DNA from 4 places in the Rugosimonospora acidiphila genome. Region 4 is predicted to be linked to each of the others. Evidence: riboswitches for the same ligand, from Rfam matches in the RefSeq annotation. Region 4 holds a riboswitch; each other region holds the start of a gene.
The links. Region 4 has a riboswitch for cyclic di-AMP ahead of ABEA87_RS10515 (C40 family peptidase). Riboswitches for the same ligand answer to the same signal wherever they lie in the genome.

Region 1 (3,723 bases), on a different contig from region 4:
CAGTCATGGCGGACGACTCGTCCCGCCGCGCGATCCAGAACGCTTTCTCGTTGGTGTACGGGCTCAAGCTGCCGTCGGACATCTACGCCACCTACGCGTTCGCCACACGCCTAACCGAGGCCGGCCGGGATCTGCCGAAGGTACACATGATCGCGAAGAACCGCCTCACGCAGTACATGGGTCCGGCATCCGCGTATGCTGCCGTACTTCGCTCCATCACCGTGGACGTTGGCAAGTTGCTGGCGAGCAACCCCGAGATTTTCAACTTCAACGATGTCGACAGCGGCCTGGTGGACATCCGGGACTTCCAGACAACCGGGGTCGTGGCGTTCGCACGAGGTTGCCCGCTGTACGAGCTACAGGCCGGCAAGCTCGACGTCATGGGCCACCGCGTGACGGTGCACGAGGAGTACCGCCTCAACTGCGTCGAGGCTATGGAGGACCTCGTGGCCAAGCTCTGATCTGCGCCCAATGGCACGCTAATGGCACGTAGCATGACCAAAGGATCAAGAATATCGAAGACCCTGGCTGGGGCTCACGTCCTGACCAGGGCCTTCGGTTTGGAGCGGGTGAAGGGAATCGAACCCTCACTGTCAGCTTGGGAAGCTGATGTTCTGCCATTGAACTACACCCGCGAGCGGATCTACTCTACCTGATCGCCGGCCCCGCGTGCAGAGCCGGGTCGCCCATCGTGTGTCCGGACCGCTCGTCCCGCCAGATCTCCGTCCGCCGGGCCGATGGACCGCCGCCCTCCGGCCGCCGGGCCACCATCGCCACGTCCACCGAGAATTCGTAGAGCCGCCAGTCGATCCGGCGCTCCGCCCGGTACGCCTCGGCCAGCCGCTCCACCCTGGCCCGGTCCGTGACCGGCCGGGCGCGGCCCGACAGGTACGCCTCGTCGTCGTTGTCCTCCGGCGGGAACGCGTGCAGCGCGTAGCGCCCGTCACGGTCGAGGTCGCGCCTCTTCGGCGAGTCGATGACGAAGCAGTACAGCCCGTCATCCATGATGACCGGCGCCACGGGGTGTATCCGCGGGCCACCGTCCGGCCGCACCGTCGCCAGGTACCCCAGGCCGGACCCGTACTGGTGGACGAGCTCACGGATCGCCGCCGCGAGGTCGGGCTCGGCTGCCGCGAATTCCGACCAGGTTGCCATCTCCACATTCTATCGAACATATGTTCGGATAGGAACCGAAAGCGCGGCGCCCCGCTCCGGCAGGCTCGGCGGGGGGAAGAGGTACGCCGGGGGAAGGCACTGCGCGGGCGGGGCGCCGCAGGTGAGCGATCAGAGCGTGGGCGACGGGCTATCAGAGCGCGAGCGATGAGGGGATCCGAGGCCGCTCCGGACACTGACCGGGGAGGAGGAGGTCCGGCCAGGCCTCGGGCATTCAGGAGCGGTGATGCCGCGGGCTAGTCAGCCACCCGCGGCGCCGTCGTCCGTCAGGTGGTAGGTCGGCCGTAGCCGTTGACGACAGAAGTGTTGATCTTCTGCATCTGCACCGGTTTGCCGAAGGTCGGCGCGCTGACCACCCAGCCATTGCCCACGTAGATGACGACGTGGTGCACGTCCGAGTAGTAGAAGACCAGGTCGCCCGGCTTGAGGTTGGCCTTGCTGACCGGTGTCGTGGTCTGCTTCTGCTGGTACGCGTTGTGCGGGATGGTCACGCCCACCGAGCGCCAGGACGCCAGGGTCAGCCCGGAGCAGTCGTAGGAGTCGGGGCCGTCGGCGTCCCAGACGTACGACTTGCCGATCTGGTCGCAGGCGAACTGGGCCGCCTTGCTGCCGGCGTCGCCGGTGTACACCTGTGGGCAGGCGACCGGGCGGTACTCGCCGGTGCCGGCGCCGCTGCCGTATGCGGCCAGCCGCATCTGCTGCAACTGGTTGAGCTGGCTCTGCAGTTGCGTGCGCTGCGTGGTCAGCTGCTGCTGCTGCCTGGAGAGCTGCGCGACCATCGCGTCGATGGGCGCTTCCTGCTTCTGGTACTGCTGGCGCAGCTTCACGACGTCGGAGATGCTCTGGGTCTGCGAGCGGGACACCGCGTCGAGCATGCCGAGCTGGTCGACCAGAGTGGTCGGGTCTCCGCTCTCCAAGAGCGCGTTGAGGTTCGAGCTAGGGCCGTACTCGTAGTACTTGGCGGACAACGCGCTGATCCGAGTCATCGCCAGGTCTACCTGCTGTTGCAGCGGCTTGATCTTCTTCTGTAGACCGGCGACCTTGGCCTGGTTGTTGACCAGATTCTGGTGGACACCGTCCCACTGCTCCAGCAGCGGTTCGAGCTGGTTCCACTTCTGGTCGATCTGCGCCTCGAGCTGCCCCGGAGTTTGCGGGGCAGCGGAGGCCGTGGTGGCGCCGACGGCGAGCACGAGGCCGGAGACGGCGGCGACGAGGCCGACGAGACGCGCGGCGCGGACCAGGCGGAAGGTGTGAATCAGACGGGTACGAGGCGGTCGGGCGGCAAACCCTGCCACGGTGGACGACCCTTTCTTCCCTGCGAAGGCATTTGGCCTTCACCGCCTACCGGGTTAGCTGACGGATTCGGGCTGGGAAGCGCCCTACCGCGCGCTGCGCGGATTCACCCCATGGTGCTGGTGGGTCCCCGGTTCGTATTGTCGATTCGGCGGTGCCGTCCGGGGTCTCCCCTCACGGGCGACCGACTTCCGAGCGGCGACTCATAACGGTAGGGACACGACACCGTGCCGCGCAAGCAAACACGAGCATTACTACGCGCCGAATTTACTTTGTCGACGCGCGGTAACGACCATATCCGACGAGTAGAAAACTCGTTAGAACGTTTGCGGAAATCGAAACCGGCGGTGTCCATAGTGGACACCGCCGGTTTCAAACTCCGGAGGAACCGGGAGGATCAGGGTCGGCCGTAGGCGTATGGAGTGCCGATGACCGTCATCTTCGTCTCCATGACGTCCTCGCCCTCCCTCGGCGCGTGCACCACCCAGCCGTTGCCGATGTACAGCGCGACGTGGTGCAGGTCGGAGCCGTAGAACACCAGGTCGCCGATCTGCAGTTGGCTGGAGCTGACCCGCCTCGTGGCCGCGTACTGTTCCGCCGCGTTGTGCGGCAGGGACACGCCGGCGGCCTCCCAGGCGACCATGGTCAGGCCCGAGCAGTCGTAGTAGGTCGGCCCCGCGTCGCCCCAGCCGTACGGGTGACTGATGAGCGAGCAGGCCTTCTTCGCGGCCGTCGCGCCCGAGCCGCTGGTGTAGGTGTACGGGCAGGGGACCGGCTTGAGGTTGCCGCCGGTGGTACCGGCCGAGCCGTACGCCTGGGTACGCAGCTTCTGCAGCTGGCTGATCTGCGCGTTGATCGTGGTCTTCTGGGTGGCCAGGCTCGCGTCCTGCTTCTTCTGCTGGGCGACCAGGCTGTCCAGGGACTTCTTCTGGGCGGTGTACTTGGCGACCTGCTGCTGCACCGCGTCGACGGTCTTCTGCTGGGCCTTGGCCACCTGGTTGAGGCTCATCATCTCGTCGACCAGAGTGGTCGGGTCGCCGCTTTCCAGCAGGGCGTTGAGGTTGGAGCCGGGGCCGTTCATGTACAGCTCAGCGGACATCGCGCCGACCCGGGTCTGTGCCAGCGAGACCTTGGTCTGCAGCGGCGCCAGCTCCTTGTTCAGCGTGCTCTGCTTGCTCAGGTTCTGTTGAAGCTGCTCGTGCACCTTGTCGTACTGCTCGACGAGCGGCTCGAGCTGGTTCCACTTCTGGTCGATCT
Region 2 (3,723 bases), on a different contig from region 4:
GCGTCGGAGCGGTGAAGGCGTTCGGATACCCCGAATTCTTCGTACCCGACCACCGCTTGGACGAGCCGCTGCGGGAGGGCAGGCTCGTCGAGCCCGGACCGCATCGCGCGTTGCTGGACGCGGCGACCGAGTTCATCACGCGGATCGTGCGGCGCTACCGCGACCGGTCGGCGATCGTCGCGTGGCAGGTCGAGCACGAGGCCGTGGACCCGCTCGGCATGGAACACTCGTGGCGGCTGTCGGCGGACTTCGTCGCCAGCGAGGTCGATGCCGTCCGCGCGGCGGACCCGGGCCGTCCGATCCTGATGAACGGCTTCCTGCCCACCTCGCTCCCCGTCGCGCTGCACCAGGGATGGCGCACTCGCGACCAGGGCGACTCGCTGTCGGTGGCGCAGCGGTTGGCCGACATCGTGGGCATCGACTTCTACCCCCGGCACGCCCTGATCGGTGCCGCCGGGCGGACGGTGTATCTGGACGGCAGCCGCACCCCGTGGCAGCAGCGCAGGCGGCGGAAACTGTTCGAGTGGGCCGCCGCTACCGGCAAACGGCTGATGGTCGCGGAGGGGCAGGCGGAGCCGTGGGAGACAGTGACCGAGCCGCCCCGCCCGCACGGTGAGGGAATGTACAGCTGCCTGCCCGAGCACGTGATAGCCAACTTCAACCAGTGCGTGCGCTGGAGCCGCGGGGCCGGCGCGGTGCTGTCGGCGTACCTGTTCTGGGGGGCCGAGTACTGGCTCGCTCGGAGTCGCGATGGTGACCGTCGGTATCTGGAGGCCGTCGACCGGGTACTCGACGAGTCGTAACCGGCAGGCATGTGAGCGTCACGGTTGGACCGGGCGGGCTCCCGTGCGCCGGTCGCGCGGCCATACCTCGTGCTTCCCTCATGTCGCAAATAACGGGCTCGCGCGTCCCGGCCGTAACCGACCGGGTTTCGCGGTGAGCAGTCTCACGATAATCGTCGTTTGGTTTGTCGCACGGCGATCCATCGGCCTAGCTTCGGGCGGTCCGCAACCGTGGACCACGTCGCCCGGTACGCCGAATCCTGCCGCCGGCCGACGCAACCGAATCCAACGGCAGGAGCGGGGGAACCAGGTTCTCCGGCGCGCGTCGCGCGTCTTGGGGTGAAGCCGCCTCGTTACTCCTAGTAGTTATTGAGCCCGTGAAGCGGGCTGGTGCCGGAGTCAACGGACACGGCGGCCGGGCATACCTCGGCCCGAACCCGACAGCTCACCTCGGAGGCGTGGAGGAGTTTGCCATGGCATTTTCCAAGCACAACGATCGCGGGCCCCGGGGACGTCGTGGCGGCGTCATCGCCGCGCTGGCGGTTTCCGGTGCGGCCGGTGCCCTCGCCCTGCTCGGCCCCGGTACGGCGGCCAGCGCCTCGCCGAGCGTGAACTGGGACGCGATCGCGAAGTGCGAGTCCGGTGGGAACTGGAGCATCAACACCGGAAACGGCTTCTACGGGGGTCTGCAGTTCTCGCAGGGCACCTGGGCCGGGTACGGCGGCACGCAGTACGCGGCCCGCGCGGACCTGGCCAGCCGTGAGCAGCAGATCGCCATCGCGGAGAAGGTGTTGGCCGGACAGGGGATCGGCGCATGGCCGGTCTGCGGCGCGCGGGGCGGTTCGTCGAGTTCGGGGTCGAGCTCCGCTTCGTCGACCACCGCGTCCTCGGGTGGTTCGTCCTCGGGCTCTTCGTCGTCGGGTGGTTCGTCTTCGGGTGGTTCGTCTTCGGGTGGTTCGTCGACGCACCACTCGTCGTCGGGCTCTTCGTCCTCGGGCGGTTCGACCTCCCGGGATTCGTCGGCGGGCGGTTCGTCGGCGGGCGGGGACTACACCGTCCAGTCCGGCGACACGCTGTCCGAGATCGCGCAGCAGCACGGGATCGAGGGCGGCTGGCGGACGCTGTACCAGAAGAATGAGGGCGTCATCGGTGGCGACCCGAACTTCATCCTTCCCGGCGAGCGGCTGGCGTTCTGAGGCGCTACCGGGCAGTGCGGAAGACGCACAACCGTAAGACGCACAACCGTAGGACGCACCAACCGTAGGACGCGCCAACCGTAAGACGCACCTACCGTTTTCGGGCGTCCGCCGTGGTTCGGCGGGCGCCCGAGCGGGAGCGCGTCCGATCCGCGTGAGCCGGCGGCCCGAATGTCCAGTGTGGACTTTCGTGCCGCTGCCGTCGCGGGCCCGGGTCGCCGAGAACCATCCGACCGGGGGACACCCACGGCGGGACGCGGGCGCGTCGTTGACTGGTAACTGGTCGGACTACCTATTATCGGCGGCATGAGTCTCACCCACATCCAACTGCTCTCCCTCCCGGTCACGGATCAGGATCGGGCCAGGGACTTCTACGTCGACACCCTCGGGTTCGACCTTGTCAACGACGACGCCACGATGCCGGGCCAGCGGTGGGTTCAGGTCCGGCCGAGCGGTGGGCAGACCTCGATCACGCTGGTGACCTGGTTCGACACGATGTCGGCCGGCAGCGCCAAGGGTCTGGTCATCGAGTCCGACGACCTGGACGGCGACGTCCAGACCCTCGTGGCGCGGGGAGTGATCATCGAGGGCGGCATCCAGCAGGCGCCGTGGGGACGCTTCGTCACCTTCGACGATCCCGACGGCAACGGCATAGTCCTGCAGTCCACCGCCGGCCGCTGAGGTCCCGGGCGACCCTCGACGAGTCGTGTTCAGGGGTCGCCCGACAGCCTGCCGGAGCCGCGCCGGCCGCGGATGGCGTCGGTGACCGCGACGCCCAGCAGGTTGATGGCGACCAGGACCGTCGCCAGTAGCGGCGGCACCGCGCACGCGACGACCGCCATCGGGATCAGCACTACCGCCCAGGCGACCCGGGAGCGGGAGTACCGGCGGAACATCTGGTACTCGAAGGTGATCCGGCCGACCAGGAACAGGGCCGGCCCGGCGAACAGCACCACCGCCCAGGCGGCCGGCGTCGTCCCGCCGGGCTGCCCGATCACGAGCTCGAAGCCGGTACCCAGGGCCACCACGCCGGCCACCGTGAGCACCTGTGTGTACGGCGCCCAACGCTCGACCCGTCCCGGGTTCTGGTCGATCACCGTCTCGAAACGCAGCCCGATCCGGAACACGTAGATCTGCCACAACAGCGCCGTGGCGGCGAACGCCGCGAGGAGGGCGGCGGTGCGGAGCCCGGAGAAGCCGGTCTGGCCGAACTTCAGGGCCGGCACCACGATCAGGTCGCCGAGGGTCAGGATCATGAATTGCTGGTACCGCTCGCCGAGGTGCCGGCCGGCCGTCTCGTACTGGGACAGGGGCACCCGGCCGAGCCGCGGCACCGGGTACCGGAGCGCGCCGATCAGGTACTCCAGGGCCAGGGCGAGCGCCCACAGTGCGCCGCGGGTGGTGGGGTGCGGCGACAGCGCGCCGAGGATCCACGCCGGGGTCGAGACGCCGAACCAGATCATGAATCGGGCGGCCCGGATCTGCGGGCCACCGCGCTGGAACGTGACCAGCGGCAGCCCCCGGCCGAGGTGGATGGTGACGTAGACGATGGCGAAGAACAGCCCGTGCGGTCCGAACGCAGCGGGGAGCGTGGCGGCCAGCAGGATGCTGCCCAACATGGTGCCGCCGAGAATGGCCTGGATCGGCCACCGCTCCGGGTCGTAGTAGTCCGTCACCAGCGTGGTGATCTGCCAGACCCACCACACGGCCAGCAGCGGCAGCAGTCCCTCGACGACCCCCGCCCA
Region 3 (3,723 bases), on a different contig from region 4:
CCCTGCTCGATCGCGGTCGCATCATCGCCGAGGGCACGCCCACCGAGCTCAAACGGCTGGTTCCCGGCGGCCACATCCGCCTCCAGTTCACCGACCCGCTCCAGCTCGACGCCGCCGCGCGCACGTTCGACGTCGGCCAGCGCGACGACGACGCCCTCACCCTGGACGTCGCCGGCGACGGCGGAGTCACCTCGCTGCGGGCGCTCCTCGACCGGCTGGACGGCGCCTCGATCGACGTCGCGGCCCTGTCCGTGCACACGCCCGACCTCGACGACGTCTTCCTCGCCCTCACCGGCCCCGCCACGACAGAAGGAACGGCCCGATGACCACGATGTCCCTCGCCGTGCGCGACTCGTCCACCATGCTGCGGCGCAACCTCAAACGGATGCTGCGCTACCCGTCGATGACGCTGATGATGATCGGCATGCCGGTACTCTTCCTGCTGCTGTTCGTCTACATCTTCGGCGGCACCCTGGGTAACGGCCTCGGCGGCGCGCAGGCGGGCCGGGCCGCGTACGCCAACTACGTGGTACCGGGGATCCTGCTGATCGCCGTGGCCGGCGCCGCTCAGGGAATCGCGGTCTCCGTCGCGATGGACATGACCGAGGGCATCATCGCCCGGTTCCGTACCATGGCGATCTTCCGCCCCTCCGTGCTGACCGGACACGTGCTGGGCAGTCTCGTCCAGTCCATGCTGAGCCTCGCCGCGATCCTCGGGGTCGGGCTGCTGGTGGGCTTCCGGCCGAACGCCACGCCGATCGAATGGCTCGCCGTGGCCGGCGTCCTGCTGATGGTCACCTTCGCGATCACCTGGTTCGCCGTCGCCTGCGGCCTGGTCACCAAGAGCGTCGAGGCGGCCAGCAACCTGCCCATGCCGATCATGCTGCTGCCGTTCCTCGGCAGCGGGTTCGTACCGACCGATTCCCTGCCCAGGGGCGCGTCGTGGTTCGCCCAGTACCAGCCCTTCACCCCGGTCATCGAGACCCTGCGCGGGCTGATGCTCGGCACCCCCATCGGCAACAACGGCGTCCTCGCCGTCGCCTGGTCCGGGGCCATCACCATCGGCTGCTACCTCTGGTCCCGGCGCCTCTACGGCCGTGACCCGTCCCGCTGAACCGACTGCTGAACCCGCCACCGCACTGCCCCGGAACCTGACGGTTCCGGGGCAGCCACGGGTAGCGGTGAGGGCGCGGGTTGGCCTCAGGCCCCGGGGCGGCGGTAGCCGGCGATCGGCAGGTACGGGTTGCTCAGCTGGGTCATCCGCACCACGTCACCGGTGGTCGGCGCGTGCACCACCCAGCCATCGCCCACGTACACGCTCATGTGGTGGTGGTCGCTGAAGTAAAAGACCAGGTCGCCGGGCTGCAACTGGGAACGCGTGACCGGCTTCGTGTCGTCCCACTGCCACCCGGTGAAGTGGCCGAGCGTGACGCCGGCCGCCTTCCACGCGTACAGGGCCAGGCCCGAGCAGTCGAAGGTGCTGGGGCCCGCGGTGGCCCACACGTACGGCTTGCCGATCTGCGCACAGGCGGTCTTGGCGGCGATCGCGCCGGGGCCGGTGGTCAGCTCGGCGGGGCAGGCGACCGGTTCGTAGGTGCCGCCGGACTTGCCGCTCTCGCCGTACGCCTGACGGCGCAGCACCTGCAGGCTGTCCATCTGGTTCTGGATGTCGGTCTTTTCCTTGGACAGCTGCTTGTCCTGCACGGTCTCGGCCGCGATGAGGGCGTCCAGCGGCTTCTTCTGCGCGTTGTACTTGGCGACCAGGTCGGCGGCGTCCTTGACGGAGTCGGACTGGCGGTGCGCGATGGCGTCCAGCGTTGACATCTGGTCGGCCATCGTCGCCGGGGTGCCGGTGGTCAGCAGGGCATCCAGGGGCGAGGTCTCCCCGTACTCGTAGAGCTGCGCGGACAGCGCGCTGACCCGGGTCAGGGTGAGGTCCACCTGGATCTGCAACGGCTTGATCTGCTTGGCCAGGTTGGCGGACTTCGTCTGGTTCTGCTGCAGCTGCGAGTGCAGCTCGTTGTACTGCTCGACGAGCGGTTCCAGCTTGTTCCAGTTGTCGTTGATCTGCCCCTCGATATCCGAGATCGAGGGTGCCGCCTGGGCGGTCGTGCCGGTTCCCACAACGAGGAACATCATGGCGGCGACGGCGACAAGGACACGGCGTGGCCGGCTGAGCACTCGGGCGTACGCCACGGGCGGCTCCTTCTTCCTCGACCGCCTACCGGGTTAGCTGACGGGTTCGGGCGGAAGAAGCCCTGCCGCGCGGCTGCGCGGGTTCACCCCAGTGCTTAGGTGGGTTCCCGGCTCGTGGTGACGACTCGGCGGTGTCCGGCCTCAGGGCCGGACGGTTAGGTGACCTTGGACGACCGAACGATAGCCACCGGCACCCGGTCATTACAAGCCGGACCGCCCAAGAGGGTAGTAGTCAGACCGTTACCGATTGACGTGCGTGCCGGTGCTCAGCGTCATTAGCCGGCGAATACTCCGTTCCAATCTTTGATGTGCCAACGGCGCACCAGACCGTTGATCACGAACGGCTCGTCCTTGGTGAACTCTTCGGCCGCTTCCCGCGTAGTGAAGATTGCCATAGCACCATCGCGGACCGGGTCGGCAAACGTGCCGTCCCTCAGCGGCGTGCCCCGATTATGAAACTCATCGAGGCGCCGCGGTGCCCGGGAATACTCGATCGGCAGGCGGCGTCGCCCGGCGAATAGCGGGGCGCCCCGTCCGGGAGCCGGCGACGGCTCCCGGACGAGGCGCCCGGGTTTCGCTTGTGACGGGAGGAGAGATCTACCCGTCGGCGGTCAGGTCAGGAGGAGTAGCCGCGGGTACCCATCCAGTTGGCCAGGTCGATGGTGGTCATCCAGTAGGTGTCGGCGCCCTCACCGGCCGGGTCGGCGATGTGCACGTCCCGCCCGTTGTCGCTGTACCCGATGACGGCGATGTAGTGGCCGCCGTCGTACTCGTGGTACCCGCCGGACAGGTCCTGCGCGCTGCCCACGATGTTCGCGACGACGCCGTACCCGTTGCTGATCGCGTGCACGACGTTCGCCTGCAGTTGGTCCATTTCAGCCGACGTCGCGCTGCTGCCGGGGATGAAGGTGGTGTGGTAGAAGCTCGTGCCCTCGAGGCGGTTGAGCTCGGCCGTGGTGTCGGCCGCCGAGTTGGTGCCGGCGGTCGTGGTGCCCATGGCCATGGCGATGGTGTCCTGGCTCGGCGCGGCGATCTTCGTGCTCGCCGCCATCCGGGTCGAGGCGGGGCCGCAGTAGTAGCCGTTGATCTGGTACTCGAAGTCGAACTTGAGGTCCTTGGCGGCGGGTGCCACGGGCTTGGCCGGGGCCTTCACGACCTTCGGCGCGGCCGGAACGGTCGACGCGTGGGTCGGTGACGGGGCGGCGGGCGACGGGGCGGCCGGCGACGACGCGGCCGATGCCGGCGCGGCGATTTCGGCCCCGGCGTTGCCCGAGCTGTTGATGGTGCCGGCGGCGTTGGCCAGCGAGATGGCCTGGGCGGTGCCGGGGGCAGTGGAGCGCTTGCCCAGGCTGAGCGGGAGCGCGATCAGCAGGGCCACGCCCAGCATCGTCGCCCAGACCAGGGCGATGCGGTGCGCGCGACTGGGCACGGCATGCTTGAAGTGCTTACCGAGATTTTGGGGGTTCACAAATTCCTCGCCAGGGGATTTCTATCGCTCTATGGAAGCGGATGGATTTCTGGAAAGGC
Region 4 (3,723 bases):
GAGGCGTTGCGCGGCACTCTGGCCCGGCTGCGGTCGCACCAGCACGCCGAGCCGCTGCCGGCCACCGCGCGCACCCGGTACGGCTTCTACCCGGTGTACGAGAGGGACCAGCACGCGCCGGCGTCGCTGGGCGGCACGGTCTCGGTGCGATTCCCGCACCCGGCGCCGCCGCCGCGCCCCGGCGACCCGCTGTCGCTCGCCGTCGACCTGGACCAGGTCTTCCTCTTCGACCACCACGGGGACCGGATCCGCCTGCACACCGCTTAGGCCCTGTCGGCGACGCCTCGCGGCGCGCCACGCAACCTCGGCGCGCGACGGTTCGTTGGATCGTGCGGGCGGTCGAGGGTGGGCACGACCGGGCGACCCTCGCGCGACGGACGGAGGGTGGATGTCCGATACCCGGATCACGGCCGGCATCGACCCGAATGCCGCGGGCTCCTCCGGCCACCGGCGACGGCTGCGCTCCGCCCTGCGGCAGTTGCGCGCCGGGGCGGGGCTGACCCAGGAGCGGGTCGCCGCCGAGATGGACTGGTCGCTGTCCAAGGTGATCCGGATCGAGGCCGGGGCGGTGGCCGTCTCCGTCAACGACGTGCGGAGCCTGCTGCGGCTGTACCGCGTCCAGGACGGCGAGCAGGCGGCCCGGCTCATCGAACTCGCCCGGACGGCCCGCCGCCGGCCCTGGTGGTACGCCTACCGGGACCACTTCGCCGCGGCCTTCCAGTCCTACCTCGACCTGGAGCCCGGCGCGTCGGCGTTGAAGTTCCACCAGACCGGCTGCGTGCCCGGCCTGCTGCAGACCGAGCGGTACGCCCGGGCGGTGAGCCTGGCCACAGCACCCGAACCGGTACCCCCGCAGCGGCTCGACCTGGAGCTCAATGTCCGGCTACGACGGCAGCGCGGCGTGTTCGGCCAGCAGTCGCCGCCGGAGGTCGTCGCGCTGCTCGACGAGGCATGCCTGCGCAGGAGCTGCGGCGACCGGGACGCCCTGCGCGCCCAACTCGCCCACCTGCGGGAGCTCGCGGACCGGCCGGGCGTCGCCATCCACGTGGTGCCGTTCACGGCATCGGTGACGGCGGCCACCCTCGGCACCTTCGTCCTGCTCGAATTCGATGCCGACGGCGACGGTCCCGCGCTGTACGTCGAGGGGCTGCGCGGGGTGCAGTCGATGCGCACCCAGCACCCGGCCGTCACGGCCTACGCCAACCTGTTCGAGCGGGTCCGCTCGGCGGCACTGGACGAGACGGACTCGCTCGCGCTCATCGATCGCGCCGCGCGCGAGGTGTGAGCGTGGTCAGCGGGGCTCAGGCGGCGGTGTCCCGGGGGCGGCTGGGCAGGTCCGGCTCCCACTCCTGGACCCGGATCAGCGCCCGCCTGATCTGGCCGAAACGCCGCGGGTCCCGCATTGAGAGCAGCCGAACCGTCAGCCCCTGGTACTGCGCCCAGATCTCGAACGGCCTGGGCCGGCGCAGCAGGCCGTACACCAGCAGGCTCAACGGCACGGCCAGCACCACGGCCGCGCCGAGCCAGCCGGCAGGGTCGAGGTAGCGCGCGGTGAGGACGATGCCGAACGCGATCACGCCCGACGCGATCCCCGCGTCGATGGTCAGCCGGCTGTGCGGGGCGCGCACCACGCGCAGCTCACACAGCGACTCGATCGGGTACCGGCGTCCACCGACGACGAGCCAACGATCCGTGACCTTGACCCCGTCCGCGTTGTACAGGATCGTCTCGCCGGGGCGCCTCCGCTCTGGTACGGGGGAACCCCTCTGGGTACGCTCCATTGAAGTGTCTCCTCCGGGCTCTTGAGACGGGCGATGGAGTGAGGTCTGAGCGGCATCCGGTGGCAGCCGGGTGCCGCTTCTGTCGTTGCGCGGGTAGCGCAACATGATGATGAGTCTCATTGTGCGACAGCCACCTGTATAAGGGAAGCCTGTATATCTGCTATATGTCAGTTCGACTTCCTTCATTGAGCGATATGGCACACACGGGCGACGAGCGATCCTTGGCGCCCACGTTTGCGCAGCTAGCGCGAGTGCGCGGAGTGGTCGACCGGCCACTCGCCGCTGCGCGTGAATGCCATTCACGTCCCGGCGCCGCAACAGACATTCCTCTTGTTAGGCCAAATCTGGAGCAGATCCGGCGCACTGGGTTTCCCGGTCGGCATCTTCCCGCTAGCTTGAAGAAGCCAACCGGAAGTCCAGTCGACCATTCCAGGCGATACCGGGTGGCACCGCCGAGTTGCCGACTCTGCCCCCATCACGGCAGGGAACGCGAGCCGGGGAACCAGGTTCGTTGGGGTGAATCCGCGAGATTCTCGCGGTAGGGCTACTTCCGGCCCGAATCCGTCAGCTAACCCGGTAGGCGGCGACGGAGACTCAAGTTCCCGTGTCTCTGTCAAGGAAGAAAGGGTTGCCCTTGCGCACCGCGCGGACAATGTTGCGGGCCCTGTTCATCGGGGTAGCCGCGGTCGCCATCGTGGCGCCGGCGTCTGTCGCCAATGCCGAGCCGACCGCGGCACAAATTCAGCAACAAATCGACCAGGATTCGACGAACCTGGAAAAAATCATCGAACAGTACGACAAGGTCACCGGGCAGTTGACCGCCAGTCAGGCTGCGGAAAACAAGCTCCAGCAGCAGATGAAGCCGCTGCAGACGAGCCTGGACGCCGCCTCCGACAAGATCGATAAGCTGGCCGTCGCCGCCTACATAGGCGGACCCGCCACGACCGCGGATGCCCTGCTGCAGGCGGGCTCACCGCAGGGTCTCATCGATCAGCTCAACACGCTGAATCAGATCAGCCGGCGACAGCAGGCCGAGGTGAGCCAGTACCAGGCGGCCAAGGCCAAGTTCGACGGCCAGAAGAAGCTGCTCGACGCCAACCTCGCCTCGCAACGCACCCAGCAGGCCGCGCTCTCGGCACAGCGCACGAAGATCAACGGTGACCTGAAGACCCTGTACGCGGAACGCACCAAGGCGTACGGGACGGCCACCGAGAAGGCGAGCAAGTCCACGGCCAAGGCACCGCCCGTGGCGGGTGCGGCCGGGGCCGCCGTCAAGTTCGCGTACGCCGCGCTCGGCACGCCCTACGTGTGGGCCGGCGCGAGCTCCAGCGGGTACGACTGCTCCGGGCTGACCATGAAGGCGTGGGCGGCGGCCGGCGTGAGCCTCCCGCACAACGCCGCCGAGCAGTACAGCGCGGTGAGTCACATCAGCCGCAGTCAGCTCGAACCCGGCGATCTCGTGTTCTACGAGAGCCTCGGGCACGTGGCCATCTACGTCGGCAACAACCAGGTCATCCACGCGCCGCAGCCCGGCGAGGTCGTCAAGCTGGCGAGCGTGGACATGATGACCCCTTACGCGTACGGACGTCCGTAGTAAGGAACGTTGCGGGGCCGGCCTGACCCCCCACTCGCGCCGGCCCGCGACGTCCCCGTCCGCGCCCCCGACCTCCCCGCGGGGGCGCGGACGGGTGCCCGTCTGACGCCTACTCCCGCGGCAACTCGACGATGACGTTGGTGGACTTGATGACGGCCTCGGCCACCGAGCCCACCGCCAGGCCCAGCTCGTCGACCGCCTCCCGGCTCATCAGCGAGACCAGCCGGTGCGGCCCGGCCTGGATCTCGACCTGAGCCATCACGGTGTCCTTGGTGACCGACGTGACCAGACCCCGGAACCGGTTGCGGGCCGACGACGCGGCCCGGCTGTCCCGTGACGTCCCCTCGC

Region 1: another riboswitch for cyclic di-AMP. It lies ahead of ABEA87_RS00130 (C40 family peptidase); the one in region 4 lies ahead of ABEA87_RS10515 (C40 family peptidase).
Region 2: another riboswitch for cyclic di-AMP. It lies ahead of ABEA87_RS36155 (LysM peptidoglycan-binding domain-containing protein); the one in region 4 lies ahead of ABEA87_RS10515 (C40 family peptidase).
Region 3: another riboswitch for cyclic di-AMP. It lies ahead of ABEA87_RS39330 (C40 family peptidase); the one in region 4 lies ahead of ABEA87_RS10515 (C40 family peptidase).

What each region holds. Positions count from the first base shown of each region.
Region 1 covers NZ_BAABJQ010000001.1:24,390-28,112, reverse strand. The annotation lists gene ABEA87_RS00145 (ParA family protein) at 1-461, shown strand, start outside; tRNA gene ABEA87_RS00140 (tRNA-Gly) at 562-635, opposite strand; gene ABEA87_RS00135 (pyridoxamine 5'-phosphate oxidase family protein) at 649-1,155, opposite strand; gene ABEA87_RS00130 (C40 family peptidase) at 1,440-2,468, opposite strand; cyclic di-AMP (ydaO/yuaA leader) riboswitch at 2,497-2,630, opposite strand; gene ABEA87_RS00125 (C40 family peptidase) at 2,864-3,723, opposite strand, start outside.
Region 2 covers NZ_BAABJQ010000034.1:23,484-27,206, reverse strand. The annotation lists gene ABEA87_RS36160 (beta-galactosidase) at 1-803, shown strand, start outside; cyclic di-AMP (ydaO/yuaA leader) riboswitch at 1,050-1,256, shown strand; gene ABEA87_RS36155 (LysM peptidoglycan-binding domain-containing protein) at 1,256-1,978, shown strand; gene ABEA87_RS36150 (VOC family protein) at 2,285-2,659, shown strand; gene ABEA87_RS36145 (low temperature requirement protein A) at 2,689-3,723, opposite strand, start outside.
Region 3 covers NZ_BAABJQ010000044.1:52,177-55,899, forward strand. The annotation lists gene ABEA87_RS39320 (ATP-binding cassette domain-containing protein) at 1-326, shown strand, start outside; gene ABEA87_RS39325 (ABC transporter permease) at 323-1,114, shown strand; gene ABEA87_RS39330 (C40 family peptidase) at 1,201-2,196, opposite strand; cyclic di-AMP (ydaO/yuaA leader) riboswitch at 2,204-2,337, opposite strand; gene ABEA87_RS42870 (YciI family protein) at 2,472-2,591, opposite strand; gene ABEA87_RS39335 (C39 family peptidase) at 2,813-3,664, opposite strand.
Region 4 covers NZ_BAABJQ010000005.1:107,142-110,864, forward strand. The annotation lists gene ABEA87_RS10500 (ABC transporter ATP-binding protein) at 1-267, shown strand, start outside; gene ABEA87_RS10505 (helix-turn-helix domain-containing protein) at 389-1,285, shown strand; gene ABEA87_RS10510 (DUF6232 family protein) at 1,302-1,781, opposite strand; cyclic di-AMP (ydaO/yuaA leader) riboswitch at 2,230-2,378, shown strand; gene ABEA87_RS10515 (C40 family peptidase) at 2,410-3,375, shown strand; gene ABEA87_RS10520 (TOBE domain-containing protein) at 3,485-3,723, opposite strand, start outside.